One region of the Bacillus pretiosus genome, then DNA from elsewhere that is predicted to be linked to it. Evidence: predicted binding sites of a transcription regulator. Region 1 holds the regulator's gene; each other region holds the start of a gene.
The links. Region 1 encodes NrdR, which represses ribonucleotide reductase genes. Its sites were predicted from a motif close to AACACNATATATNGTGTT; they were not measured.

Region 1 (10,484 bases):
TATCTATTTTTAAAATTTTTATTTTCCATTAACTTTGCAAATGAATTTTGAATATGCTCCATTTTCTCACCTCAAAGAGCGTTCATTCTCTTCTATTAATCACGCTTATATTTTTTTAACACTTCTTCTAGTCGTTTTCGTTCATCATCTAACGTACTTGCATCTTTTTTCTTACTTACATCTTTCTTCACTGTTTCTTTCTCTTGTTCTTTCGGCTCTTCTTTCAGCCAATCTGGTACCATTTCTTTTCTTATCGTTTTCTTCGACGTACGGCCTTTTTTCTTCGTCTCAGCCCATTCTTGATATTGACGGTTTTCTTCTTTCGCTAACGCCATTGCTTCAGCTACTGTACCGACCTTTTTACGTGCCCAATGCCCAGCAATTTTCTCCACATACGTTTTCGCAAGCTTCATATCTGAGCGTAGCATAACGTAATAAATAAGTACATTCACAACACCTGGCGTTAATTTTTGATTGATCATTACATCTTCAACGATCTGCAAGTCAGCCTTTGTCGCCTCTGCACCACCAGAGATTTCTTTTAATAGTTGTTTTGGTGAGATTTCCTCTAACTGTTTTATTAACATCTCTTCTTGTGTAGAAGGCTCTTTTCCTTCCATCATACGTGCAGCGTGAGGTTGTACTCTTTCACTTAATACAGGTAACGCTTGACCGTTTTCGAACTGATACCAATCACGTGCTCCTTTTCTAAGCCTTTCGGTATCAATTGTCTGCATCTCTGTCACCGTACCAAGAACGATATTTTGCATCGATAACACATCTACATCGTACACGTAAGCAAGTGTAATGACACATTCTCGCACTTGATCTGTAATCGCCTTTTTAGGGACAAGAGCGGACAAGCCATCTACAAATAAGGAGAAATCAAAGAAATCATTCCAAACTTTTGGAGCGTCTCCCTTCTCGTTACTTGGCATAGCTGTCGTTTTTGGAATACGAAGATCTTCTTGCGCATGCTCAAGCTGTCCTGGATTAAACGAACCAAACACATCATTGAAAGAACGCGTAACATTTTCATAAGAAGCAAAATCAAATTCTTCTTCTAAGAAATATTGCTTTACTTGATTATATTTTGTCCGACTCAATCGATTGTATAAAAAGATGCTTAACACAATATCATCAAAAAACTGCTTCGGAGATAAAGGTGGTTGCAATTCATATATAAACATTCGAATATCTTTTTCTTTCTTAATATATACCTTCAAAAGCCCAATTGCTTCTAACTTTACTCGTTCCTCATATATTTCGGGAAGCTGCATCTGCATGGTCACCATAAGGGAATGATGTGTATTCTCTTTTCCAAACACACGATCTTGCTCTAACTCTCCCCATAGCGTCATGTACAAACTAAAAGCTCTACTACCTATTAACGGCTGATACAACATCGTTAACACTTTTCGGTCGTAATTATGCAATAACCCTTTCGCACTTACTTTATAACGATCAATTGGCAATAGCTCCATCCATGAATGTTTTTCCATTCTTGCTTTTCCTTTCTCTCATCCAATCTATCCTCTACTTCATTCGTTCTATCTTCATTATATAATTGCTTAGCGAAAAAGAGCTATTAGCTTTCGCTTCTAGCTCTCTTATCTCATTACTACGGTATGTAAAGAGAATAAAATACAACTTCTACTCTCTTTCTTTTTGCAGTATATCTTTTAATTCTTCAATAAATACATTTAAATCTTTAAATTGGCGATATACAGAAGCAAAACGCACGTAAGCAACATCATCAATATCACGCAGTTCTTCCATAACAATTTCACCAATCATATCACTTTTCACTTCTGATATACCTAAATTACGAAGTTCACGTTCCACACTTTGAGTTACTTCTTCTAATTGTCTTAAAGATACTGGTCTTTTTTCACACGCTTTAATTAAGCCGCGCAAAATCTTTTCTTTATTAAATTCTTCTCGTGTGCCTTCTTTTTTTACAACGATAAGAGGTGACTCTTCTACTCTTTCAAATGTCGTAAAGCGACTTAAACAACTTTCACACTCTCTCCTTCTTCGAATAGAGCGCCCCTCGTCTACCGGACGCGAATCTAACACTCTTGTACCATTATGCGAACAGGATGGACAACGCAATATATTCACTCCTTTACACTATACTCTTTATTTTTTCTCTACTTACTTCATCTGACAATATATATACAATATTATATAACTCATTCTAACTCTCTTACCACTTTAAGTTTAAGCACATTATTTTATCATCTCGTTTTCAAAAATAAGATGGTAGATGGGGTGCTAACTTATTCGTAAGAGCTCAATTTATCTCACTAACGAGTACGTTATATTTTTCCTTTTTTATAAACTAAAAAAGAGGTGCATTATACACCTCTTTACATTTTAAATCAATTATGTTCTTTTTTAAAGAGCTTTTGTTTCTCTCTGCTTAATTTCGAAGCTACCAGTGCCTCGAGGAAGCTCGATGCTCTCACGCGTTTTCGCGTTTAAACCTTCTGCAATATATTCTGCAGCAACATTTGGATCAATACGATCCCCACAAGTATAAACATCAATACTTGCGTAACCGTGCTCCGGAAAGCTATGAATTGTTAAATGTGATTCCGAGATAATTACTACTCCACTTACACCTTGTGGTGCAAATTTATGGAAAGCAACCTCACGCACTTCAGCACCAGCTCTCAGTGCTGCATCCACAAATAATTGTTCAATATACGGCATGTCATTAAGCTTGTCGAAATCGCAATCCCAAAGTTCAGCGATTACGTGACGACCCATCGTATCCATAGTATCCATTCTACAGTTCCCCCTTGTAAATTTATTCTAACTGTTCGAATTGAAAACTAATTTGCAATTTGGCTTGCTCCACTACCACGGGGGAAAGTTAGTCCAGAGAGGTCCTAACCCTTTAAGTAGTGACTACGTACCTCAGCTCTTAAGTTTACGAGTGTTAGTATACTTTGTTTATTTTCATTTTGCAACAACAGTTTTTTCGATTTTCTGTCATATTTTCCTCTTTACTTTTCCCTAAAAAAAATAAATGATTCACAAATACAGTAATCACAACGTTTCGTGGTATGTCCACTTTCAAAAATATACTCCTATAATTTTTTTCCTTTTCAGAAAAAAATAAAAAAAGAGGGCAAATATTCACTTGCCCTCTCCCTTATTCACTTAAATATGTTGCACATTTTTTTGTTTCGCTAATTCGTCAACAACTAACGTTACAAGATCTACAACACGACGAGAGTAGCCCCACTCGTTATCATACCAAGCAAGTACTTTCACTTTACGATCACCCATTACCATTGTAGATAAACCATCAATAATAGCTGAGTGTGTATTTGTATTAAAGTCAATAGATACTAAAGGCTCTTCGCTGAATTCTACAATGCCTTTTAACGCACCGTTTGCAACAGTTTTGAATGCTTCATTAATAGCTTCAACTGTCACATCACGTTTTACATCTACTACTAAGTCAACAAGAGACACGTTTGGCGTTGGTACACGAAGTGCCATACCATGAAGTTTTCCGTTTAAGTGCGGAAGAACTTTTGCAAGCGCTTTCGCGGCACCTGTCGTTGTCGGAATGATTGATTGTCCGCAAGCACGTGCTCTTCTTAAATCTTTATGTGGGTTATCAATATTTTTTTGGTCATTTGTATAAGCGTGAACAGTTGTCATTAAACCGTTTTCAATTCCAAACTGCTCATCTAACACCTTAACAACAGGCGCTAAACAGTTTGTTGTGCAAGATGCATTTGAAATAACAGTATGTTTTGTAATATCTAATTGGTCTTCGTTCACACCAACTACAATTGTTACATCTTCATTTTTACCAGGCGCTGTTAAAATAACTTTTTTCGCTCCAGCTTCAACATGAAGAATTGCTTTTTCTTTTGAATTAAATTTACCAGTTGCTTCAATTACAACTTCAACACCTAAATCTGTCCAAGGCAATTCCTTTGGATCGCGGTTGTTTAAAAGGCGAATCATTTTCCCATCAACTAACAAGTGATCTTCAAATGCTTCTACTGTTCCGTCAAACTTGCCGTGAACTGTATCATATTTAATTAAATGTGCTAACGTTTCAGATGGATAGCTTGCATTGATTGCTACAATTTCGAATGCGCTTTCTTTTATTGCCTGACGAAATACCATTCTCCCAATACGTCCAAATCCATTAATTGCCACACGAGTCATAATATGTTATCCCCCTTGAATGCGTTATACTATTTATCTCCAATCCCAATAATAGTATAACACAAAAAGGGGATATGTCACTAAGCATTTTCATTAATTTCACAATTTTTTAGTCAATAATGTTCCAATTCTTTAAAATCACCTGTAATTGTGTTTTCGTTCCCATAATTGTGCCATCATTATTTATCACTTCATCTGCATTCTTCACTTTTTCTTCTAACGGCATTTGAGATTGAATACGAGCTGTTGCTTCTTCTTCTGAAAAATTATTTCGTTTCATTAAACGTTCTAATTGCGTATGTGGCTTAACCGCTACAACTAATACGCGGTCAACGAGACTTGTTAATTTGCTTTCAAATAAGAGAGGTATATCTAACACAACCGCTTGCATACCTTCCTTTATGTACTTTTCCTTTTGTGTATTCATTTCCTCACGAACTGCAGGATGAACGATTTTATTTAACTGCAATCGTTTTTCTTCATTATAGAAAACGACACTTCCTAATTTCGGGCGATCCAATTCTCCATCTTCTTGTAATACTTCCGTTCCAAACACTTCTACAATTTTGTTATATGCTGGTTTTCCTCGTTCTACAACTTCTCGCGCAATAATATCTGCATCAATAACTGGTATACTCAGTTCACGAAACATTTGAGACACTGTACTTTTTCCACTTGCAATGCCTCCCGTTAATCCAATTACTACTGTCATCATAATCCTCCTCACAATATAAAAGGCGCGAAACTAATGTTCCACGCCCATACTTACATTTTCCAAATTCCAATAATAATGAGTAATACCCCAGGCAGGAATGTAAATTTTTGTAACCATTTCATATTTGATAAAACCGTGCCAAGTTTCATTCCAATAAATAAAAACAAAGAACTCATAACCGCAACTAATATTGCCATCATAGCGGGCGCATATCCTAATAAAGATGCACCAATTCCAGCACCGAACGAATCTATAGAAAGAGCGATACCAAGAAGTAACGCTTCTCCTGCAGAAATGGTGCCTGATTTATCAAAATCTGCAACAGTCGGTTTCCGTAAAATTTGAATCACTAGCCCGAGCGAAGCAATTTCTAATTTCCAAACCTTCTCCTCTTGCTTTGGTTCTTCTTTTTTCTCACTTCGAAAAAATTGATATAATACCCAAATTCCTATTCCAATAAGAACAAGCCCACCGATACGCGTTGCGATAACAGGTGAAAATATTTTCGCGATCATATGTCCAATTCCCATTGAAACAAGCATAACAGCCGCTGAACACATTCCGATAATTATAATTGATCTTAGTGGAATTCTTACGCTTCTTAAACCATATGTTAGCCCTACACTACAGCTATCTAAGCTTAATGTAAAAGCTAATAAAATAAGAGATAAATAAAGGTACATCGGTAAGCTCCTCCCTTATACATAGCCCTGCTGTATGTATATGACAAATGCCTATCCAATGTTATCTCTTTTCTATATTCTCGGCTGACAAATCGGGCAGTAATGCGTTCCTCTTCCGCCAACAACTGTTTTTTCTAATATCGTACCGCAAGTCACACATGGTTCTCCTTTTTTTCCGTATACATTTAGAAGTTCTTGGAATGAGCCAATTTGCCCTTGCGAATTCATATACGTTCGAATTGTACTTCCGCCTCGCTTCACTGCTTCACCTAACGTTGTAACAGTCGCCTCGTAAATTCGTTCAATTTCTTCTGCTGTTAAAGACGAAGCTTCTCGTTCCGGATGAATTTGAGAACGGAATAAAACTTCATCTACATATATATTTCCAAGCCCTACTAAAAGACGCTGGTCTAATAATACGACTTTTATTTTACGATTGGTCTTTTGCAATCTTTCTTGTAAATACTGCGGTGTCAATTCAGCATCAAACGGCTCCGGACCTAAGTCAGCAAGAGGCATTTGATTCAATTCTTCACCTTTCTTAAAGAGATGCATCGTACCAAACTTTCTCACATCTTTATAATGTAATTCAGTTCCATCTGTAAATAAGAAACGGACGTGTGTATGCTTATCAATTGGCTCATCCTCTTGATGCAGTAAAAACTTACCTTCCATACGTAAATGTGAAACAATAACATAATTCGTTACATATAAAAGCAAAAACTTTCCTCTTCGCTTTATATTTTCAATCTTCTCGCCTCTTAGCATTTCTTTAAAGATTTCTGCATCATCCGGACGTTTTACTATTTTTGGATAAGTAATAATGACATCTTCAATCGTTTTTCCTGTTACAAGATTTTCAAGCGTCCGCCTAACATTTTCAACCTCTGGTAATTCAGGCATTTCATCACTTCCTTATTTTGCGTCGTACCAAGTTGGACCGTAAGAATAATCAACTTTCAGCGGAACCGCGAGTTCAATCGCATGCTCCATTACTTCAGGTACAAGCTTCTCTAATTTTTCAATTTCTTCTTTTGGTGCTTCAAATATCAATTCATCGTGTACTTGCAGAAGTAGACGCGCCTGTAATCCTTCTTCTTCTAGACGGTCTGCCATAATAATCATCGCTTTTTTAATAATATCTGCTGCAGTCCCTTGAATTGGTGTATTCATAGCCGTACGCTCAGCAAAGCTACGTAAATTGAAATTACGACTCGTAATTTCCGGAATATAACGGCGGCGATTTAATAATGTAGCCACATACCCTTTTTGTTTCGCATCTTTTACGATGTCACTCATGTATTCTTGTACACCAGGGAAACTTTCTAAATACTTTTCAATAAATTCCGCTGCTGCTTTTCTTGTAATTCCTAAGTTTTGTGAAAGACCATAATCACTAATACCATATACAATCCCGAAATTGACAGCTTTCGCTTGTCGTCTCATATTCGAAGTTACTTCATCTTTTTCAACGCCAAATACATCCATCGCTGTTTTCGTATGAATATCCATGTCATGTTGGAACGCTTCAACTAGCCCTTTATCATTTGCAATATGAGCTAATACGCGAAGTTCAATTTGTGAATAATCTGCCGCATACATAATCCATCCTTCTTCTGATGGAACAAATGCCTGACGAATCTTTCTTCCTTCTTCTAATCGAATCGGGATATTTTGCAAGTTCGGATCCGTTGAACTTAATCGACCTGTTTGCGTTAATACTTGATTGAAACGAGTATGGATTTTAGATGAATCTTCATGTACAACTTTTAATAAACCTTCAATATAAGTTGAATTTAGTTTCCCTAATTGACGATAATGTAAAATGTTTGGAATGATTTCATGGCGATCCATAAGCTTTTCTAGTACATCTGCTGACGTAGAATAACCTGTTTTCGTCTTTTTAATAACTGGTAAGTTTAAGTTCTCAAACAGAATAACACCAAGCTGCTTCGGTGAATTAATATTAAATTCTGTTCCCGCAAGCTTATAAATTTCCTGTTCCATTTCCTTTAATCTACCTGCAAGTTCTTCTCCCATATTACGAAGACGCTCCGTATCAACTTTTACACCTTTTACTTCCATATCAGCTAATACACGCGCAAGTGGTAATTCTAACTCTGTAAACAGTTCATATTGCTCATTCTTTTGTAACTCTTCAACGAATGTTTGCTTTACATCATATAATACGTGCACTTTACGAGCTACATGCTCCGCTACTACTTCTAGCTCTGGAACAGCACGCTTCGCACCTTTTCCGTAAACTTCTTCATCAGATTTCACAGCATGTGTTTCTTTCATTTTTGCTACAGTACGGAAATCTTTATCCGTATCAGCCGGGTCAAGTAAATAAGCAGCGATTAGTAGATCAAAGTCAATCCCTTGCATATCTATCCCGTTCCATTTAAGTGCAACGATTGCGCGCTTCGCATCAAATGTATACTTTCTCATTTCTCCATCTGCAAGCCACTCTTTAAAAGCGTCTGACTTAAGAGCAATTTCTGTTTGAATAAAGTAACAGCCATTTTCATTTTGAATACCAAAACCTTGAATGTCCGCTTTATGATAGTTATCTTCTTGTACTTCAACAATAAGCGCACTATCTTGCACTAGCATTTCTTCTGTAACTTCTTCCACAATATCAAATGTAATATCATCTAATTCAGCTGGAGTCGTTTCTTCTGGCGTAACACCTAATTTATTTAAAAGTGATGTAAATCCTAAATTCTCGAACATTGGAATCACATCACTTGCTTCATACCCTTTATACTCCATATCATCCACATGCACTGTAATCGGCGCATCTGTAATAATAGTTGCAAGATCTTTACTCATAAGAGCTTGGTCTTTATTTGCTTCTAGCTTTTCTTTTAATTTCTTCCCGCTCACTTGATCTATATTTTCATACACTGCCTCGACCGTTTCAAACTGTGTTAACAATTTAATCGCAGTTTTTTCACCAACTCCTGGTACACCTGGAATATTATCTGACTGGTCTCCCATTAAACCTTTCATATCGATAATTTGCTTTGGTGATAAGCTGTATTTCTCAAATAAAGCTTCTTTCGTATATTCATCCACTTCTGTAATCCCTTTGCGTGGAATACATACGAGTGTATTATCTGAAACAAGTTGCAGTAAGTCTTTATCTCCTGAAATAACTTTTACATGAAACCCTTGTTCACTCGCTTCTTTCGCTAACGTCCCCATAATGTCATCCGCTTCATAATTTTCTAATTCATAACGCGGTACGTTGAATGCATCAAGCATCTCACGAATAAACGGGAATTGCTCTGATAATTCAGGTGGAGTCTTTTGACGTCCTCCTTTATACTCACTATACGTTTTATGACGGAATGTCGTTTTACCCGCATCAAACGCTACTAACATATGCGTTGGTTTTTCTTCCTCTAATATTCTCATTAACATCATTGTAAAACCGTAAATTGCGTTCGTATGTATACCTTTGTCGTTATTTAAAAGCGGTAGTGCAAAGAAAGCACGATACGCGATATTGTTACCATCTACTAATACGACCTTTTTTTCCAAACCAGAAACCTCCCCATACAAATTTGAAATGATTTTTTTCACAGAAAAAAAACCGTTCCTTTCCTCTCTCTATATTAACATGACTAATAGAGAGAAGAAAAATAACGGCTATTTTCTATCATATATATAAACGTTTACTAACATAAAAGGGAAGTGACGAGAACAGCATAACTATTCTCGTCCAAAATTACTCCTTGGATGAAGGGGTTTTCATGTATTATATTAACAGACCTTTATTAATATTTAATTAAGCCATTGTTAATATATTGTAAACATCCTTCATCCTATTTTTCAGTTGCTGATTTTGGTAAAACAACTGTAAATGTTGTCCCTTCCCCAACTTCACTATCCACTGTAATCGTACCGTGATGTGCCTCAACTAAATGCTTTACAATCGATAATCCGAGGCCTGTACCACCAGTATTTCTACTTCTCGCTTTATCCACTCGGTAAAAGCGTTCAAAAATACGCGGAATTTCATCTTTACTAATACCAATTCCCGTATCCGATACTTTTATATAAGCATTATATTTATCTTCTACTAATTCTACAGAAACAACGCCTCCAGCCGGCGTATATACGATTGCGTTATTCATTAAATTAATAAAGATTTGCTTCAAACGACTTGGATCTCCAATGACCGAGACTCCTTTTAGCGCATTTACTTGTAAAGAAATTTCTTTTTCTCCTGCTTTGTTATCAAGCACCATATGAATGTCTTCAAGAAGTCCCTTCATATCAACGGTCCCCATACTCAATTTAAATCCTTGTTGCTCAATCTTTGATAAATCTAATAAATCTTCAATTAACCCTTGCATGCGTTCACTTTCTTTTAAAATAATGTGCAAGAAATGTTCGCAGAATTTTTTATTATCCATAGCACCGTCCAAGAGCGTTTCTGAAAAACCTTTAATAGAAGTAATCGGTGTCTTTAGTTCATGAGAAACATTCGCTAAAAAGTCTTTTCTCATTTGTTCTAATTTCTTTAGCTCAGTAATGTCATGGAATACAAGGACAATCCCTTTCCATTCATGGTTCGTCCCGATAATCGGTGCTCCATATACTTCAAAATGCTTTCGCTCAATTCCAAGCGGCAATAACATTTGTTTACGCACTTTCACTTCTGTCATAAAGATTTCTTCCACGAGCTCTATAATTTCTGTATGATGAAACGACTCATAATATAAACGATCTAAATATTCTTCATCTGTTACGTGGAAAGTCTCCTTATAAGAACGGTTTACAAGGTTTATATAACCGCGGCTATCAATTAAAATCATTCCGCTTCCCATATTTTCAATTAACGTATGCAGACGATCTTGTTGCATTTCTTGCTC
Region 2 (10,484 bases), 970 kb from region 1:
TTGCTTGCTTAATTACATCTCTTGTATTTGCATTGCTTCATATGGAGCTAGCAAGTGTTATTCCCTATACTTTAGCAGGGTTGGTATATGCTTTTTTATATGTGAAAACGGATAGATTAATTGTTCCTATTGTTGTTCATATGACAATAAATACACTTGCGATTTTAATGAAAATTATATAAGAAAAGAAATGAAAATCGGCATTTAATAGATCATTTGTAGAAGCATTACAGATAAAATTTTAAAAATTAATAGGAGCAAACAAAAAGGAAAGGGATGAAACCATTTGGTTTCATCCCTTTCCTTTTCTTTTCTTATAAAAAAATTGGAGGAATAACAATGAATGAGTATAGAAGAATCATGTTGCCGTTATTAAAAGAAAAGCTATTGCTAATTAGTGCGATTTGTAGCGGGATAGTCGCTGCTATTTTGAATTTATCTAGACCGCTTTTAATGGGATTAATTGTAGATAACCTTATTCAACGAGAGTTAAAGGAGGTGTATCTTTACATTACTTTGTTTGCAGCTAGCCGCTTGTTGATGTGGGTGAACAATCTTTCATTTGATTATGTAAGTTCAAAAGCTAGTCAGCGAATATTACGAGAGAAGCGTATAGATGTATTGCGTCATTTCTTCTCATTACCGTTTGAAGAGAGTGAGAAGATTAAGGGAGGAGAGTTAGAGACATTAGTTGTGTCTGATATTCCGAACTGGGTCAGATTATATGGATCTATATTAATAGAATATATACATGCTATTGCCCAATTTATTGGCGCAATCATAGCACTACAACATATAGATATAAAGTTCATATTGTGGGTAGCTCCGTTTTTATTTTTAAGTGCAACGGTTCCGATGTTGATGGGGAAAAAGGTAAGAAATATCGCCAGCATTGCTCAAAGAAATCAATCAAGTGTTGTAGAGATGGTGTCACAGTTTGTAAAAGGAGCACAAGATTTACGTAGTTTGCAAAAAGAAAAATGGGCCATTCGCTTATTTAAGGGAGTAGCGGCACAATCTTATAAAACAGAAGTAAAGAAGACGATGATGCAACATTGCATTGGAGTAGTTGGAACCGTGATTGAAACAGGGGCATATATCGTTGTTCTCATTATAGGCGTGCAGAAAATAATGAAGGGGGAAATGGAAGTTGGTTCAATTGTTGCCGTGTTAGCCACAATTGAAATGCTCTTTTTTCCAGTCCGCTACGTTGGCGATTTATTAATGATGACACAAGTTGCAGTTGCTTCGGCAAATAGAGTTTTTTCCTTTTTAGATAAACGAGTGGCAAATAGTAAGGTGGAAAAAGCGATGGGGATAACGGTAACAAATGTTTCATTTCAGGAGAGTAATGAAGAGAAATGCAGAATTCATAATATTGATTTGCAAATTAATCCTGGTGAACTCGTTATGATTGTAGGAGAAAGTGGTGCAGGAAAGACGACACTTTTAAAATTAATGATAGGGTTGTATAAACCATCTAACGGTAACATTGTTTATTATGGTAATGTGGCTCGTATGACGACAGTGTGGCAAGAACCTCGTTTCTTTCGGACGACAGTAAAAGAGAATATGTATTTCGGGGGAAAGTATCTAGAAAATCAGTTAGAAAAAAATATGGAACTTGTAAATGTGAAACCGATTATTAGTGATTTACCTAGGGGGATTGAAACTGTACTACATAAAAGCGGGGAAGAGTTTTCTGGAGGGGAAAGAAAACGTCTTGCATTATTACGCGCTATTGGTTCAAATCCGAATCTTATTATTTTAGATGAACCGACTGCGGGATTAGATCCGGGCAATCAAGAAACTGTTTGGAATATGATAGAAGGATTAGGAAGAGGGGTCACGAGAATTGTGGCAACACATGATGTAGAGAAAGCGATACTAGCAGATCGTGTTGTTATAATGAGAGAAGGAAGTATTGTTGCATGTGGAAGTCCTGAAAAATTAATAAATAGTCATTCGTTTTTACAGAGATATGAATAAAGATAAGAGCACTGCTCTTATCTTTATTCAGCATCATTTATTTGATACTCGATAGATTCGGAGTGATTCAGATCAACGTTAAAAGTAGCAGTCATAAGGAAAGTTGCAATTCCGAGAATTAAGAAAAGGACGAATGAGACTAGAGAGACGTAGAGACAAATACGCCCTACTTTCTTTTTTTCAAGATCTTTACTAAAGAGTGAAATGATCCATGTAATAATGCCGATTGGGTATAAAAGAAAACTAAGAATATATAATGTTGTTTTTTCGAATGAATTCATAAACAATCCCCCTTTTGTTGAAGGTTATATAACTACGAGAGTAAATAGGTAAGTGGGTCAATAAGAAGATAAAACACCTCATCTGTTTTTCTAATTATATGATAAAAAGGAAAAAAACTTCACTTTAAATAAGAATATTCTAATTATTTTGACTGTGAATATTTCCAAGCTTGTCCGTATAAGCTAAAATAAGGTATATAGTATTTGGGTAATTAGGTTAATAAGAAGATAAATACGTTAGGGTGATATAAAATGTGGCGGAAGCTTACGATTATTGTAGTGTTACTTTGTTTAGCGGGATATGCAGCTTATGAACAGTTTGGTAAAAAAGACCAGGCGGTACAAGGGGAGCAAGAAAAAAGTGAAGCTGCTATGAAAGAGATGATTGCAAGTAATGGTATTGAAATAGGGAAGAGTGCGCCAAACTTTGAATTAACGAAGTTAGATGGAACGAATGTAAAGTTATCAGATTTGAAAGGAAAGAAAGTGATTTTAAACTTTTGGGCAACTTGGTGTGGACCTTGCCAGCAAGAAATGCCGGATATGGAGGCTTTCTATAAAGAACATAAAGAAAATGTAGAAATTTTAGCAATAAATTATACGCCTTCAGAAAAGGGCGGGGGAGTAGAAAAGGTAAGCAATTTTGCAAAAGAAAAAGGAATTACTTTTCCTATTTTATTGGACAAGAACATTGATGTGACAACAGCGTATAAAGTAATTACGATTCCAACTTCGTATTTTATAGATACGAAAGGTGTCATTCAAGATAAGTTTATTGGACCGATGACGCAAAAAGAGATGGAGAAACGGATTGCTAAATTAAAATAATGGTGAAAAGGTAGAGGTGGAAAGTTACCATTTCTGCCTTTTCTTTTTCACGTAGTGATAGCAGCATGTTATGATAAAAGAAATATAAACGTTTAGAGGTAAAGGAGTGTTTGGAGTGGGGAATATATCCTTACCGTTAGATTATGTTGTAATTGATTTTGAAACAACAGGATTTAACCCTTATAATGATAAAATTATTCAAGTAGCAGCAGTGAAATATCGTAATCATGAACTAGTAGATCAATTTGTTTCCTATGTGAATCCAGAGCGTTCAATTCCGGACCGAATAACGAGTTTAACAGGTATTACAAATTATCGTGTTTCAGATGCACCGACGATTGAAGAAGTATTACCTTTATTTTTAGCATTTTTACATACAAATGTTATTGTCGCTCATAATGCATCTTTTGATATGCGTTTTTTAAAAAGTAATGTAAATATGCTTGGGCTGTCTGAACCTCAAAATAAAGTAATTGATACTGTGTTTTTAGCGAAGAAATATATGAAGCACGCACCTAATCATAAACTTGAAACGTTAAAGCGAATGCTTGGCATTCGTTTAAGTTCTCATAATGCATTTGATGATTGTATTACTTGTGCAGCTGTTTACCAAAAATGTGCATCTATTGAAGAAGAAACAAACAGGAAATCGAATACAGAAGTACTTGATGAAACAGTAGTATATGAAGCAGTAAAAAAGATACTTGTACGAAATAAACGTGATATCGAATGGATTCGTTGTATGAATGTAGGAAGCTATTTAGATATAAAAGCTTTTTATCCAGTTATGAGAGTAAAAGTAAAAGGGCGAAAGAAATACGTATTAACAGAGATATTAGAAGATGATGTGAAAGAAATATGTACGAGTTTAAATTGTGAACCCGCGTTAAAAAGTGAAGTTGGTAATACGAGAATTATGCTTAATAGCTTAGAGGATGTCCTGAAATTAGAAAGTTATATTTTAGGACATTATGATTTCGTACTGCAAGCGCTAAGTGAGTATAAACAAAGTGAAATGAATGCAGATGAAAAGCTAAAAGAATATTTAAATATAATGGTATAAAAAACTCCGTGTACAAGAAGTTGTGCACGGAGTTTTTTTAGGAGTACTAAAACATAAAATTTTCTTACAAATCTGATTAAAGAGTTTTTCATTTGCTCATACTATGTATAGTAAGAATGCGAAGGAGAGAGGGTGAACAGCATGAGAAGAAGTCGCCGTAAATCATTTGACGAACTTGTGAAAGAAAATAAACAACAATTATTAAGTGATCGTGATGCAATCGATCGCATTGAAGAGCGTATTGAAAAACGTTATGAAATGCAACTTTTTAAGCAAGCTGAATAATTCTTAACACTAGTACGATACTAGTGTTAAGGAGGCGATAGTAATGGGTAATCCGAAAAAGAATTCAAAAGACTTTGCACCGAATCATATTGGAACACAATCAAAAAAAGCTGGTGGCAATAAAGGAAAGCAAATGCAAGACCAAACAGGCAAACAACCGATTGTTGATAACGGTTAAAAAAGAGAGAATGTTGTCATTCTTCTTTTTGTGACGGCTTTTTAATAGTCAAAAAGGGCTGACTTATGTCAGCCCTTTTTCGTAATCGTAAAATTTTCAACGAGTAAACGCCAATTTTGCGGGAATGGTAAGCCAATCTTCCAGTAACTAATACCGCCTATACCTTGTTCTTTCATTAAATTGAATTTGCTTTGAACAGACCGTGAATCTTCAAACCAAACTTCGTGTTGAACACCATTTGCATCAAAATAATTAAAATGAGGAGCTTGAGCTGTGAAATCATAGCGGATGGGGACATTGTATTTACGAGCTAGTGCGACAGCTGCGACAGAGCTAATTGCTTTTGCAGGCGGATTGCCTTGTTTGAACGGAAGTTTCCAATCGAATCCGTATAAGTTTTGCCCCATCATAATTTTTTGGGGAGGCATTTGAGATTTTGCATATTGAAGTACTTCTTTTACAGGACCGATAGGAGAAATAGCCATCGGTGGCCCGCCTTGCCAACCCCAGTCATATGTCATAATGACGACGAAATCAACAATTTGCCCTTGTGCTTTATAATCGTGAGCTTCGAAAAATTTTCCCTTTTGATTTGAACTTGTTTTCGGTACAAGCGTTGTACTCAATGTGTATCCGTTAGGTAAGCGTGTTTTTACATTTCGTAAAAAACGATTATACGCTTCGCGATCTTCAGGTGCTATACTCTCGAAATCAAAATGAATGTCTCGCATACCGTACTTCTCAGCTGTTTGTAAAATGTTAGTAATAAATTTGTTTTGAATCGATGCATCGCGTAAAATAACCGATGTTAGATCGGCACTGAAATTTCCATTTTCAATATTTGTAATAACGAGCATCGGGATGGTTTTGCCTTGCGTTGCAATATTAGCGATTTTAGCTGTTTCAGTTGGTTCTTTTAACGTACCATCTCTTTTTGCCTCGAAACTGAAGTAAGCCAAATATGTTAAAAATGGATTAATGGCACGCGTAGCGTTAACCAAACTTTCTTTTATTGGTATTGTTGAAGGTTGTAAATAAGCGATGGATTCTACTGCGCGTTTTGTCCCTTTTGGTATATATAATTGCTGTCCAACATGGAGAATGGATTTTAAAGATAAGTTATTAACCTTAGCTAAACTAGCGAGAGGTACGTTATATGTTTGAGAGATGCGATATAGGCTATCGCCAGGCTGTACATAATAATTATTCCCTTTCGTATTAACGATTAGTGCCTGACCTACAACGAGTGTTTCAGCTGGATTTAGTCCATTGTCCTTTACTATTTCGTCAGGTGTTGATCCGTACTTTGATGCCAAGCTATATACGCTATCACCGCTACGAACAGTTACAATTTGAATCATATGCTTGCTCCTTTCAGTAAAAGATTCACTGTTTTTATTTTATTTTTGATGTCACTGTATTATGATTAAATGTATGCAAGGTAGCAGAAGTGAAAGAAGGCGAATACATATGTTTGTAGCAGAACATGAAGTTGAAATCCGTTATGCGGAAACAGATCAAATGGGTGTTGTTTACCATTCAAACTATTTGGTGTGGCTTGAACTAGGTCGCACGAAACTTATACAAGATTTAGGATTTTCATATGTTGAAATGGAGAAAGAGGGAATTATTTCTCCTGTGTTAGATTTGCAAATTTCATATCGTAAAGCGATGCGTTACGGAGAAAAAGCAATTGTGAAAACGTGGATTGATACTGTTAGTCCGCTTCGCGTTGTATATGGTTATGAAATATATAACGGTGAAGGTGAACTTTGCATTACTGCAAGCACGACGAATATTTGCGTGAAAAAAGAAGGGTTCAGGCCTGTATCATTTAAAAAGTTATATCCAGAGTGGTATGCGAAATATGAGGAAATTAAGAAAAAATAAAAAAGCGTGGCAGAAGCCACGCTTTTTTATTTTTCATAATTAAATTGCGGGAAATCATCACCGTCGTTAAATGTAACAGCTAAATTATGTCCATCGAAGAACCACTCATCATCGCCTTCAATAAAGAAGTTAATACCTTCTTCTTGAGTTTGAACAGCAGGATGTGCAGGATCATCTTTACGAATACCTAAAGAAAGTCCTTTTTGCACAGTACTGCAACCGCCGTATTGTACGAAAAGGCGTAGTGTTTCACCCGATTGTAAGTTTAATTCGTTTTTATACCATTGTGCTGCTTCTTTTGTTACGGAAAGATTCATGTATAGTTCCTCCAAATTATGTTGCTTTTTCTTTAGTATAAAAAATAACGCAAAAAGACGCTATTAATATGCTTCACGTTTTCTTTTTGCGTTATGTGGGTTACGATCTTATTTTTGCTTTTTTGAAAAGTTTGCTTTCGGTTCAGTTTTATTTATAATTCGTCCGATATTTGCACGGTGTTTATAAATAACCATACCTGCTAATAAACACATCGCAATAATGAAGATTTTATCCCCGCTAACAATGGATGCAATAACAGCAACGATGGCTGTTACCATAGAAGAAAGTGATACGTATCTTGTTGTAAATAAAAGGCTGAAAAAGACAACAGCTAATATTGCAAAAACAACTGGAGAGTAGCATAATAGCACGCCAGCAGAAGTTGCAACAGCTTTACCACCACGGAATTTCGCGAAAATCGGATAAACATGTCCAAGAACAGCTGCTAATCCGAACCATAGTGGGTGAACATCTAAACCGAAAATAATCGGTAGACTTGTTGCTAATGTACCTTTTAAAATGTCAGCAATTGTAACGATAAAACCTGCTTTTTTCCCTAGTGTGCGGAATGTATTTGTTCCGCCTAGATTACCGCTTCCGTGCTCACGAATATCGATTCCGTAGCCGATTTTTCCAACGACTAGTGCGAATGGAATCGAGCCAAGTAAGTAGGCAACGATAAATAAAAGATATGTAATAACCATAAGTTCAGTCTCCTTTATTCAAATGTGTTGATAAAGGGTAAAAAGAGTTTTTCCCGTATATTGTACCATACATTTGTAAAGAGCACATTTCTTTTTTGTAAATGAAAAATTCATTATTTCGTGAAAAAAATTTCACAGGAATGTTACATTTCTCACAGAAACACCAAGACTATATGTAGTAACATTTTAATCAAAAGACAACAACATATTGGTGGAGGGTTATAAATGTTACAACGAAATGTACGTGGAGAAGAATTAATGAGAGTGTTTGAGACGATTGTCCACGGTAGTGAGCAAGATTTAATGCAAGAAAATGCAAATGTAGATGGTCGCTCTCCAATGGGAGTAATGGGAACGTTCGCATCAGAGAGTGCGAAATATTATGCAGTTGAAAATTTATTGTCAGATCAAGTGAAAAAAGCGATAAATCAAAATATATTATATCCACATGACTTAGATTTTTATGCGACAGGAACGACGACTTGTTCGCAAATTCCGTTAGCGCAAATGCTTGCGGACGGTTTTCATACCGGACATGGGCATATGAGACAACCGCAGGATATTAAAAGTGCATTGGCTCTTTCGTCTATTATTTTTCAGGCGAATCAAAATATGCAGCACGGTGGTCAATCATTTGCACTCTTTGATATTGATTTAGCTCCATATGTGAGAAAAACAGTAGCGAGACATAAGAAACGATTACAGTCATATCCGCTTACGAAAGAACAAATAGAAGAATTTGCATGGAAAGAAACAGAAAATGATACGTATCAGGCGTGTGAAGCTTTCGTTCATAATTCAAATAGTATGCACAGTAGGGGCGGGGGACAAGTACCGTTTATTTCTATTAATTATGGAACAGACACATCAAAAGAGGGACGGTTATTAGTTAGACAACTTTTAAAAGCGACACAAGCTGGTCTTGGTAAAGGAGAAACACCAATTTTTCCGATTCAAATTTTTAAAATGAAAAAAGGTGTGAACTTTGAAGAATGTGATCCGAACTATGATTTATTTGAATTAGCGTTAGAGACAACGGCTGAACGATTATTCCCTAACTTTTCATTTTTAGATGCGCCATTTAATGCAGTGCATTATGACGGACGACCGGAAAGTGAAGTATGTTATATGGGATGTCGTACCCGTGTCATGTCTAACATACATGGAGAAGAAACAGCGATTGGAAGAGGCAATTTATCATTTACGTCTATCAACTTAGTGAAATTAGCGTTAATTAGTGGTTCAAAAGAAGCATTTTTTGAAGCGTTAAATTATTACTTAGATTTAGGGATTAAGCAATTATTAGAGAGATTTGAGTATCAATGTACGAAGCGAGCAAGAGATTTTCGATTTTTATATTCACAAGGTGTATGGCGCGGTGGAGAGAAGTTACAGCCTGAAGATTCTGTAGCATCCATTTTAAAGCAAGGGACGTTAAGTCTTGGTTTTATCGGTCTTGCGGAGTGTTTAGTAGCTTTAACAGGAAAGCATCATGGAGAAGATGAAGAATCATGGAAACTCGGATATGAAATCATTTCCTTTATGAGAGATAGAATGGATAAAGCAACGGAAGAACATGAACTGAATTTCTCAGTAATTGCAACTCCTGCAGAAGGGTTATCAGGGAAGTTTGTGAAAAAAGATAGAGAAGAATTTGGTGTGATTAGCGGTATAACGAACCATAATTATTATACGAATTCATTCCATATCCCAGTTTACTATAGCATTCAAGCGATAAATAAAATTCGTTTAGAAGGACCTTTCCATGCTCTATGTAACGGGGGACATATTACGTATATTGAGCTAGACGGAGCAGCTATGCATAACAAACAGGCGTTAAAACAAATTGTACGAGCGATGGCAAATCATGGCGTTGGATACGGTTCAATTAATCATCCTGTTGACCGTTGTAAGTGCTGCAGTTATCACGGAGTTATTGGAAATGAATGCCCAAGTTGCGGAAATGAAGACGAAGCTAATATAGAAAGAATTCGCCGTATAACAGGTTATCTTGTAGGAGATATGTCGAAGTGGAATAGTGCGAAACGTAGTGAAGAGATGGATCGGGTGAAGCATAAATGAAAGTGATGAACATCATTCATGATAGTGTAGTAGATGGGGAAGGGTTGCGGACAGTCGTGTTTTTTGCGGGCTGTCCGCATCGTTGTTTCGGTTGCCATAATCCAAAATCGTGGAATATTTGTAATGGAACTGAAATGACAGTAGAAGAAATTGTGAACGAGATTGCAAGTAATTCATTAACTGATGTAACATTTTCAGGTGGAGATCCATTCTTCCAAGCTGCTGAAGTGAAAAAGGTAGCAAAAGCTGTGAAAGACTTGAAAAAAAATCTATGGATGTATACAGGTTATACGTTAGAAGAGATACAGAGTTCTCAAAATAATGATATGATAGAGTTGTTACATTATGGGGATGTTTTAGTCGATGGAAGGTTTGAAATCGAGAAAAAAGATTTAACACTTCCATTTCGCGGAAGCTCCAATCAACGTATTATTCGATTGAAAGAGTAAAAAGGCGGGATAGATTATATGAATAAAACAGTATTACTTGTTGAAGATGAAAGAAGATTACGTGAAATCGTTAGTGATTATTTTCGTAATGAAGGCTTTGAAGTAATCGAAGCAGAAGACGGAAAAATAGCGTTAGAATTATTTGCAGAGCATGAAATTGATTTAATTATGTTAGATATTATGTTACCAGAAATAGATGGATGGTCTGTTTGTAGACGAATTAGAAAAGAATCAGCAGTACCGATCATTATGTTGACAGCACGTTCAGATGAGGATGATACCCTACTAGGGTTCGAATTAGGTGCAGATGAGTATGTAACGAAACCTTTCAGCCCGAAAGTGTTAGTAGCTCGTGCGAAGACGTTATTAAAACGCGCGGATGGTGTGGTAGGAGTAGCGGAAGAAAATGCTATGTCT
Region 3 (10,484 bases), 2.1 Mb from region 1:
CTTTTCACGCTCCGTGCGAATACTATGACCGCAAATTGTAATATCGCCCTCTGTCATTGATATAAGACCTGTCATCATACGAATTGTCGTCGTTTTACCACTACCGTTCGGTCCAAGAAACCCGTACACTTCCCCTTCACGAACTTCAAATGATAAACCGCGGATAATTTCCGTTCCACCAATCTTTTTTCGAACATTCTCTAACTTTACTACTACATTTCCCAATGTTGATTCCTCCTTTAGGCTTCTAGTTTCTTATCGATTATGCGACCTGTTATATAAACAAATAAAACAAATATACCGATTGAAAAAGCAATACTATATAAATTCATAAGCTTTTCTGGATAAAGAAACACATTTGCTTCTGATGATTCATCTATATACACTAACTTTGTTATAAAAGCAGGTGTAGGTGCAAGTCCACCTAGCATTTCATATATCATATTGATTACTTTCGTTACTAGTAAAAATAAGAAGAAAATAATTACATACTCCATTTTTTTCTTTTTCAAAGAAAATACTTTAACGCCAGCTACTGTAAAAAGTAAAACTAACAATACACTTGATAAATTAAATACATATAACACACTGCTAAATAATTGTTTTACTATATCTAACGTAAGTGTACTTTCGGTAAATAACAATCCATAGAGTTCTGTACCTTTTATTACTTTCATCGAAATGCTATAGAAAAACATAGTACCTATTACTTCAAAACACATTAAGCTAATTGCCGCATATAACAATATTGCTAAAACAATTTTTTTACCAGATATCGGTGTTAATCGAAATAATGTACTTTCGGTCATTTTCCCAAACGCAGACATCGCCTGCAGAAATACTAATACCGCAAAAATTATATAAACTAAGAATACTAAGGCAACTATAATCATTTGCCTTACTTCTCCTGATTCTTGTTTAATATAATTCCCCATACTTACAAAAGCGACAGCTGCAATAAATATGAATGACAATAACGAAATGAAAATTTGTTTTTTATTCGCATTGTACATATATATTAAACTGGCCTTCATCTACTAAACACCTCCTTAAACAAATTCGTAACAGCTTTTCCTCTTTGGAAACGTAATTCCTCTACATTTTCATGCAATACACTCTCACCATCTTTTAAAAAGATTACTTCGTCAAAAATATTTTCCACTTCTCCAATTAAATGTGTTGCAATTAAAATAGTACAGTCTTCGCGATAAAACTGTAAAATAAGTTCCAGTACATGCTCCCTAGAAACGAGATCAATCCCGCCCAATGGTTCATCTAGTACGTATAACCTCGCTTTCCTCGAAAATGTTAAAATAATTTGTAGCTTTTCAACCATACCTTTTGATAAAGCTGTAATTTTTTCTTCTAACGGTATTTTAAATTCCGCAATTGTATCTACCGCTTTTTGAATGTCGAAGTCTTTATAAAAATCTCGATAGAAGAATAAAGAATCTTTTACCGTCATCCAATCATCAAATACTGGTTTATCCGACATAAAAGAAACAATTTCTTTCGTTTCTAATCCTACCTTTTTACCAGCGATTGTAATACTGCCTTCGGAAGGATGCTGCAGACCGGCAATCATTTTCAATAACGTCGTTTTCCCGCTCCCGTTATCTCCAACGAGTCCTATAATTTTCCCTTCCGTAATCTCTATGTTTAATTCACGGATCACTGCTTTCAATCCGTATCTCTTCCATAAGTTTTCTATTTTTAATAACTCTGTCATTCGCTCTCCTCCCTCTTCTCGTGTAATGAAGAGCGAAGGATTGTAAGAATTTCTTCTTCTGAAAAACCTAAATTGTCCATTCCATCTATAAAAGAATGAAGTAATTCTTTCGCCATCTCTTTTCGCAGCTCCATAATTTTCTCCCCTTCATTCGTTACATATCGTCCCATTCCTCTACGTGTGACAACAACCCCATCCCGTTCTAGCTCTTGAAATGTACGCTGAATCGTATTTGGATTTACTTGTAATTCACTCGCTAATTCACGTACAGAGGGAATTTTATCACCCGGCAATAAATGTCCTGTTACGATTTCTTTTTTTATGTATTCCATTACCTGAATGTAAATTGGTGTATTTGGAGAAAACTCTATTTTCATTTCTTCCCTCCTTTTGTATTGGTGTACTAGTTAAATAATACACCGATACAAATAGTTTGTAAATACCCATTTAATTACAAAAAAGTTCTATCCATTTGCTGGATAGAACTTTTTAAACAGAACTCGTTATACAAAAATAATAGTGTTATGTAAACAAATCCATAAAGAAAAGCTGTCTTATCAATGAATAAGACAGCTTTTCTTTATGAGTATATATTAAAAATCAAACACGAAGTCATCATCAGCTAACTTTTCAACGTTCGTTGCTTTTACGTAACCATTCCCTTTTACAGAGAAGAAATCATGGTTTTTCGTATCTGTACGTAAACCATTTAAAACGATTGGGTTAATTTCTTCTTCTTCAAACTTCGGCTCAAGTCCTAAGTTCATAAGTCCTTTATTCGCATTGTAACGAACGAAACGATTTACATCCTCTACAAGACCGATAGAAGTGTAAATTTCTTCTGTGTATGCCATTTCAATTTCATATAGTTCCATTAATAACTCTTGTGTTTCTTTTTGCACTTCTTGTTGATCTTCTGCAGAAAGTTCTGCGAAGAGTTGTTGTGCTAAAATACCGACGAATACGCCGTGAATTGACTCATCACGAATTATTAGGTTAATAATCTCACCACTTGCTGTCAATTTACCTTGACCTGCTAAGTAAAGTGGGTAGAAGAATCCACTATAGAATAAGTAACTTTCTAAGAATACACTTGCTACCATCGCCATGTATAACTCTTTTTTCGTTACTTCAGGCTTTAATAAACGACGATAGTAACTAGTAACAATACCAGCTTTTTTCTCAAGTAATGGATGATTGTCTACCCAGTCAAAAATATCATCAATTTCTTCTTCAGTAGCTAACGTTGTGAAAATATGACTGTAACTCTTCGCATGTACTTCTTCCATAGCTCCCATGAAAGCTAATACACTTTTCGCTTGTAAATTTTCAAGATGAACAAGTACAAGTGGCATCCCTTCGCCACCTTGTTTCGTATCTAAAAGTGTTAAACCACCTAATACACGCTTATAAGCAACCTGCTCTTCTTTTGATAATTGTGCCCAAGTATTTTTGTCAGAAGATACTGCGATTTCTTCTTCTGTCCAAAACTGAGCGATGTTTTGCTTCCAAAACATTAAACTAAAATCATCTTCTTTTTTGTTCCAGTTTACCGCACGCATTCAATCGCCCCTTCTCTAAATAAACATGAAAAATTGATAACTAAGCATGAGCAGGGTTCAGAAAACCCTGCTCATGATGTCTCACTTTTTATATTAAACGGTACAAGCTACGCACTCTTCCACGCTTAACTTACGTGTTCTCGTATAATAAAGACTCTTCAAGCCTTTTTTATGTGCATAGATGTAGTAACGTGCTAATTCACGTGTTGAAATATCACTATTAACGTAAAGAATTGTACTAATTCCTTGGTCAATATGTTCTTGGATTTCTGCGATTAAATCAATTAATTTAAACTGATTCATATCGTAAGAAGATTTATAGTACCAGAACGTATCTTTTGATAAATACGGCATTGGATAATATGTTGTCGCATTCGCATATGTTCTTGATTCGATTTGACTTACGATCGGCATTACGCTTGAAGTTGCATTTTGAACGTAACTGATAGATTGTGTTGGAGCGATAGCAAGACGGTATGAATTATATAATCCATTCTTCTTCACTTGCTCTTTTAAACTTGTCCAATCTTCTTTTGTTGGAATATGAATTCCTTCAAATAGTTGCTGAACTTTTTCAGTTACTGGGCTGTAATCTGTCGTTTCGTACTTTTCAAAGTATGTGCCATTCGCATAATCAGACTTATCGAAGTCTTTAAATGTTTCGCCTTTTTCTTTAGCGATCTCCATACTTTTTTCAATAGAGTAGTAATTTAACATCATAAAGAATGTACGAGCGAACTCTTTCGCTTCTGCACTTTCATATGCGATTTTGTTTTTTGATAAATATCCGTGTAAGTTCATTGCGCCAAGTCCAACTGAATGAAGCTCATCATTTGCTTTTTTCACAGTTGGTGCATTCGGAATGATCGTCATATCAGACACAGCTGTTAAAGCTTCCATTCCCGCATGAACAGCTTCACGAATTTCTTTATTTTCCATTACATTCACGATATTTAACGATCCTAAATTACAGTTAATATCACGACGGATAATATCATCTGTACCGTAATCATTTATTTCAGAAGTTTCTTGAAGCTGGAAGATTTCTGTCTCGAATGTTCAACCGAGTCCGCTACTCCTCAGTCCGTTGCTCATGCAACTGCTGTATGTCACCATACAGGACAGACTATATCATCACCTACAGCATTACCTGATTAGGTGCTCCGCTTTTCGAACGCCAATCGCTTGCGCTCTACTCCCATAAGGGATAGTCGTTAGGCTTTTACTTATCTTACATACTTCAGAATGTATCTTATTACTTTATGTTGTCCCATAACTCTGCTATACAAAATAATAAGATACATTCTGAACTTTTATATTTTCATTCTAAGATAAGATTTAGCACGGTAGGTTACCTCAAATTTGAGGCTTTCCCCGTTTAACGGAGTTTTCGACTAGCATTTCTACTAGAAGGTGCTACATATTTAACACAAGTTCGACATCTTCACAGTTCCAATATCCTTCAGTGGATGTTGGTTATTTGCATTTGATTTAAACATTAAGTATGGGTAACCAGACTCAAGCTGAATCATAGCAATTTTAATAAGCATATCACGTGCACTAATATCTAGCGGCTTCTTCTTCACTTTCGGATTGCTCATTAATTCATCGTACATTTCATCAATGTCTATATCATCTAAATGCTTTCCGTATTCTTTATACACCGTATAAGGCGCGAAAACATGGAAAGGTTCGTTTTTCTCAGCAAGCTCAAAGAACTTACTTGGAACGATAATTCCGATTGATAGAGACTGAATACGGCTCTTCTCATCGGCATTTATTTTTTTTGTATCAAGGAATTCAATAATATCCCAATGGAAAATGTTTAAGTATACTGCGCCGGCACCTTTTCGTTGCCCAAGTTGATTTGCATATGAAAACGAATCTTCAAGTAATTTCATAACAGGTACTACACCACTTGCAGCGTTATCGATACCTTTAATTTGCTCACCGCGTGCACGTAGCTTAGACAAGTTTAAAGCTACTCCACCGCCGATTTTTGATAATTGCATTGCAGTATTAATGTTAAAGCCGATTGAATTTAAGCTATCATCCATCTCTAACAAGAAACAAGACACCATTTCTCCTCTTCTGCTTCGTCCCGCATTTAAAAAGGTTGGTGTCGCTGGTTGGTAGTTTTGTTTTACAATCATGCTTGCGAAGTGTTTTGCCTTCGCAACATCACCGCGTCCTAAGTATAATGAAACAATTGCTACACGATCTTCATAGCTTTCTAAGTATTGTTTTTGATCATTTGTTTTTAACGCATAATCTTTGTAGAACTTAGATGCTGCCATATAAGATTGGAACTCGAAGTTTTCACCATAAGCGATGTTATATACCTCTTCTACTTCCTCCAAGCTATACTCGTCCAGAACGTTGTAATAGTAATCATATTCTTTCATATACTCCATTCGCTCTGCCACGCTATTAAAATGAACGGTATTTTCTCTAGCTTCTTCCATAAAGACTTCTAATGCCTCTTTATCTTTATGAAGCTGATAAAAACCGTCCTGCATTTGCGTGATTTCATTATTCAGTTCAATGTGTCGCAATCTCCCGCACCCTTTCCTTAAAATATTCTACATCATTATTTGTTCCTGATAACTCAAATTTTGATACAATAGGCACTTCATATTTAGCAGAAATTTTGTCAGCACTTGCACCGAACATGTCTCCCCAGTTACGATTGCCGCTTGCAGATACGCCTTTTAATTTTTCATTATTGCGCTCTAAAAATTCTAAAACACGTTCTGGTACATTGCCAAAACCTGTTGTATACGTAATTAAAACAAAGTCTTCATCTATTACTAGATCTTCACCAATTTGAACGGCCGGCATATTTAATTTGTGAATGAAACGCTTCACGTTTCCTGTCATAGAATCATATGCAACTATCATTTCCGACCCTCCCTCTCCAATCTATACTCTCTGTATGTTGTTTCTTGATTTCTCTATATATTGTATTACGTTTCAAAATAAGACACAAGATATATGTATAAATTCTTTCTTTTTTTAAATTTTACTTTTCGACAAGACAGTCGATTTTTTTCAATACAATGACTATGAAACAACATTCTAAAACTCATGTCAATAAAGTGCTTTTCAAAAAAGTTGTCAACGAATTTAACCTTATTTTTAAAAAAGTTACCAATATATTTTGTCATAAAACGGCAAATGCTGGAGGAATATATTTCTCCAGCATCACGCAAAAAAGAACAGACATGAAACGATAATCTGTTCTAAAAAACGATTACATTTATCAGTTTTACTTTATTAAATATTATACATATACTTTCGGTTCGCGTTACATACTAAAAGATAACTATTATAGAAAAAGATTATTATTATGGAAATTCAACTTATTTATGAAAAGATTATTCTGAGTGCTCAATGCGCAAAATATCTTTTACAAATATATGATGTGGATTTTCATCTTTATCAATCATTGTACATACAGGAGCTTCTTCATCAAAGTACACAATCATTCCTTCTACGTACTGATATGTATGTTGAACTTGTACGGTTACTTTAATTTCTATAGCCTCTTCATATGCTCTTTTTATTTTCTGAAGCATTTTTGCCGAACACTTTCGTTTCTCTGGATACATGACCATCCCCATAAACCTATTGCCAGCTCTATCTTTCCACATATAATCCCAATGCGGTAATATGCCTTGTTTAAAATCGCCCATAATTCCCCTCCCTATATTCTTCTAGTTACGAACGTGGCGTTTCTGAATATGTATAAATTACTTGTCCGCCGCGCTGTGCGTTCCCAATAATATGTTTAAAATCTTCTCGACTTACTACAACTTCTCTGAACGTATAAAATACATCTTTCGTAACAACATACTCCTTTATTTCACCATTTTTCAGCTGATCCAAAATTGCATTTGCTAATTCTTTATCCATGTATTTCACCTCTATGCAATATTTTATTTTATCGTATATTCTATAGGTCAACAACTGTAAAATTATCCAGGTGCTATACCTTCATTTCATTTTCATTATTTTTCAAAAAAGATCTCTTTAGTATATGTCCACTAAATATCATATACTAACATAGCTACTTCTCTATATCAATCATTTCAGTATTCAATTATGCAAAGTTCCATACCACTATGCTACAATATATAAATAGAATTAGGAGGGATACTATGATTCGGAAAGCAAAAAAGACAGATGCGAAGGCAATTGCACCTTTATTATATAACGCTCTGCACGAAATTGCTGAAAAAATCACAGGCAGCACAGTTGAGACAGAAGTATTACTAGGACTTGAAACATGGTTCTCAAAAGAGAGAAATCGACTGAGCTATGAAAACTGTTTTGTATATGTACAAGACGGGGTTGCAGTTGGGGTTATTGTCGCTTATCACGGTAGTGAAGCAACAAGTCTTGATGCACCAATTGTACATTACTTAAGAGAATTACATAAAGATGAATCAATTACATTAGAAAAAGAAGCTGAACTTGATGAATATTACATTGATACATTATCAGTTTCAAGTGCATATGGCGGAAAAGGAATCGGTTCTCAATTAATTGAAGCTGCTGAAATCCATGCAACTGAAAAGGAGCATGAAAAAATCGCATTACTTGTTAATTTAGAAAACAAACGTGCCTATTCACTATATGAAAAACTAGGTTATAAAAAAGATCAAATCGTTATGCTTGTAGGCGAACCTTATGCACACCTCGTAAAAACATTAAACATCAAAATTTCTATGTCTTAAAAAGAAAGCACACGATTTATATATAAATCGTGTGCTTTTATGTTAATTTTGTATTTAATATATTTCCATCCATCACTTCGTGGAATGTATAGGTTGTACATCCCCATGGCTTCCTATGTAAAATAGGAGAACCAGACCATCCCATCGCTCTCAGCTCCGCACCAACCATTGCATTAATGTAATTATGACCTACAAGAGCAATACTTCCATGTACGAGAGCATAACGGTGTAATAAGTAAGCCGCTTGCCTTGCCCTCTCTCTTACTTCCTTATAAGACTCAACACCTTTATAGTAACCAAGTATCCATAATGTTCGCCCGATAAACATCCATACGTTAGGTTTACATTTCAACCATGTTGGAGCATAAAAATTCGTCGGAATTTCAGCTTCCCTAAAAAGAGAATTTTGCATAAAAGATAAAGAATTCATTAATTCAGCTGCTGACTGTATAGCACACCTTTGATCACTCGTTACAATCAACTTTGCTGCTTCAACCGCTTCCATTGTTTCCATTGGTATAGGTGCTTTTTCTGTTATAGTATGTAAGTCATATCCTTTCATCCATTCATGAAAGGATGTAACCGTCATTGGTTCTATAGTACGATCTAAGCAGCCATGACGAATAAAAGAAATCTTCATTCTTTCCACTCTCCATTCATCACTTACGAACTCTATTATGTACTATTTTTAAATATCATACCACGCAAAAAAAGAAAGTTATACACCTTTACATATCCCCACCACTCTCATGTGTGACCCCAGCATGTATACCATCCATCCCATCAAAATATGTAGTCGTTTCATGATGACGAATCTTTTTTAAATTTATATAAGAAAATACAAATAAAGTTAATGCTATAACACTCCCCACAAATTCAAACATCATTTTACCGCCTCTAATTTCTCCCACTTTAGTAGGTTATTGTATTTTTTCATTATACCCCTATATAAAGATGCACGCATTTAAACCGTTCTTTTTTTCTAATAACTTGGAGTTCTTGCATATTTTCTTACAAAATGTGAATATTTTTCGAATTTTTACTTTGGAAACATTTACAAACTAGACAATATGGTTCAAAATAAGAGGAAATAAAAAAAAACCAAAATTATTCTTTTTTTGGAAAACTGTAACAAGGAGAGTTGCTTATGCAGATCGCAGAAACTGGAGATATCATTGAATTTAAAGGTGGAATGCAAGGCCGTGTTCAAAAAGTAAATCAAAACTCCGTTATTGTAGATATAACAATTATGGAAAATTTTAGAGAACTAGATATGGAACCTCTTACAGTTGTAAGTCATAAAAACTATACTGTCATTAATCAAAATGCATAATATAATAGAAAGAAAGGATCTGTATGTTATACAGATCCTTTCTTTCTATTATATTAACGATTATCAATTGTTTCTGGATATAGATCATGGTTCATCATACGGTAGTCTGCCATTTGTTCATACTTCGTGCCTGGGCGACCGTAGTTGCAGTAAGGATCAATTGAAATCCCTCCACGTGGTGTGAATTTCCCCCATACCTCAATGTAACGCGGATCCATTAATTTAATTAAATCATTCATAATAACGTTCATGCAATCTTCGTGGAAGTCACCATGATTGCGGAAACTAAATAAATATAGCTTTAAAGATTTACTCTCTACCATTCTTTGTTCTGGAATGTAGCTAATATAAATTGTTGCAAAATCTGGTTGACCTGTTTTCGGACATAAGCTTGTAAATTCAGGGCAATTAAATTTCACAAAATAATCACGGTTTGGATGATTGTTATCAAATACCTCTAAAATTTCTGGGCTATATTCAAATAAATATTTTGTATTTTGATTTCCTAATAAAGTTACATCTTTTAAATCTTCATCTAATCTTCCTGCCATTTTAAACATCCCTTCTCATTATACTCCGCGTTTATTTCCCCATACTAACGCATGAAGCTGTGGCAATACTTTTGCATTATTCATTTCTTTACAGTTAACCGCTTTTTCAATAAGCCACTCGTATTTATCTAATAATTTTTTAATCAACATCGCATCATCCACAGTTTTTGTATCATCATTCCCTACTTGTAAGAAGAATGGAACATCTGGATAACGTTCGTGCATCTTAACTGCATACTCAAAGTCATAATCGTCAAATACTACTACCTTTAAACTAATATCTTTTCCTGCTAGTTTCTGAATAACAGCATCTAACTTCTGAAAATCAGTATTCATCGTCGAACTTGGTGGTTTTGGAGAAATCGTTATCTCATCAATTTGAAGTAACCAATCTTGCCATTTACTCCCTTGCGTTTCGATTGCCGTCCGCATTCCATTCTCTTTTAATATAGAAAGAAGAAACTCAATATTTTTCAACAATGCTGGATTTCCACCTGAAATCGTAACATGAGAAAAATTTTCGCCACCAATTTCTACAAGCTCGTTCCAAACGTCCTCTGCTGTCATCTG

Region 2: a site for NrdR is predicted at 7,702-7,719, ahead of ACU8YW_RS17645 (anaerobic ribonucleoside triphosphate reductase). Genes of this name have one in related genera too.
Region 3: a site for NrdR is predicted at 6,242-6,259, ahead of nrdI (class Ib ribonucleoside-diphosphate reductase assembly flavoprotein NrdI). Genes of this name have one in related genera too.

The regions. Positions count from the first base shown of each region.
Region 1 is NZ_CM129593.1:4,423,709-4,434,192, forward strand. It holds gene dnaI (primosomal protein DnaI) at 1-62, opposite strand, end outside; gene ACU8YW_RS22765 (replication initiation and membrane attachment family protein) at 96-1,502, opposite strand; gene nrdR (transcriptional regulator NrdR) at 1,654-2,115, opposite strand; gene speD (adenosylmethionine decarboxylase) at 2,401-2,784, opposite strand; gene ACU8YW_RS22780 (glyceraldehyde-3-phosphate dehydrogenase) at 3,172-4,200, opposite strand; gene coaE (dephospho-CoA kinase) at 4,310-4,912, opposite strand; gene ytaF (sporulation membrane protein YtaF) at 4,966-5,598, opposite strand; gene mutM (DNA-formamidopyrimidine glycosylase) at 5,671-6,501, opposite strand; gene polA (DNA polymerase I) at 6,514-9,147, opposite strand; gene phoR (sensory box histidine kinase PhoR) at 9,432-10,484, opposite strand, start outside.
Region 2 is NZ_CM129593.1:3,455,440-3,465,923, reverse strand. It holds gene ACU8YW_RS17700 (CPBP family intramembrane glutamic endopeptidase) at 1-182, shown strand, start outside; gene ACU8YW_RS17695 (ABC transporter ATP-binding protein) at 277-1,989, shown strand; gene ACU8YW_RS17690 (hypothetical protein) at 2,013-2,270, opposite strand; gene ACU8YW_RS17685 (TlpA family protein disulfide reductase) at 2,523-3,098, shown strand; gene ACU8YW_RS17680 (3'-5' exonuclease) at 3,214-4,161, shown strand; gene ACU8YW_RS17675 (FbpB family small basic protein) at 4,303-4,446, shown strand; gene sspN (acid-soluble spore protein SspN) at 4,490-4,624, shown strand; gene ACU8YW_RS17665 (glycoside hydrolase family 18 protein) at 4,693-5,985, opposite strand; gene ACU8YW_RS17660 (acyl-CoA thioesterase) at 6,095-6,514, shown strand; gene ACU8YW_RS17655 (HesB/YadR/YfhF family protein) at 6,541-6,831, opposite strand; gene plsY (glycerol-3-phosphate 1-O-acyltransferase PlsY) at 6,940-7,536, opposite strand; gene ACU8YW_RS17645 (anaerobic ribonucleoside triphosphate reductase) at 7,762-9,618, shown strand; gene nrdG (anaerobic ribonucleoside-triphosphate reductase activating protein) at 9,615-10,067, shown strand; gene ACU8YW_RS17635 (response regulator transcription factor) at 10,086-10,484, shown strand, end outside.
Region 3 is NZ_CM129593.1:1,312,714-1,323,197, reverse strand. It holds gene ACU8YW_RS06895 (ABC transporter ATP-binding protein) at 1-225, opposite strand, end outside; gene ACU8YW_RS06890 (ABC transporter permease) at 240-1,034, opposite strand; gene ACU8YW_RS06885 (ABC transporter ATP-binding protein) at 1,031-1,729, opposite strand; gene ACU8YW_RS06880 (GntR family transcriptional regulator) at 1,726-2,106, opposite strand; gene nrdF (class 1b ribonucleoside-diphosphate reductase subunit beta) at 2,323-3,291, opposite strand; gene ACU8YW_RS06870 (ribonucleotide reductase barrel domain-containing protein) at 3,385-4,335, opposite strand; partial or broken gene ACU8YW_RS06865 (ribonucleotide reductase barrel domain-containing protein) at 4,719-5,846, opposite strand; gene nrdI (class Ib ribonucleoside-diphosphate reductase assembly flavoprotein NrdI) at 5,833-6,192, opposite strand; gene ACU8YW_RS06855 (hypothetical protein) at 6,669-6,986, opposite strand; gene ykzS (protein YkzS) at 7,012-7,206, opposite strand; gene ACU8YW_RS06845 (GNAT family N-acetyltransferase) at 7,452-8,030, shown strand; gene ACU8YW_RS06840 (histidine phosphatase family protein) at 8,068-8,670, opposite strand; gene ACU8YW_RS06835 (hypothetical protein) at 8,759-8,914, opposite strand; gene ACU8YW_RS06830 (YkvS family protein) at 9,178-9,363, shown strand; gene queF (preQ(1) synthase) at 9,417-9,914, opposite strand; gene queE (7-carboxy-7-deazaguanine synthase QueE) at 9,933-10,484, opposite strand, start outside.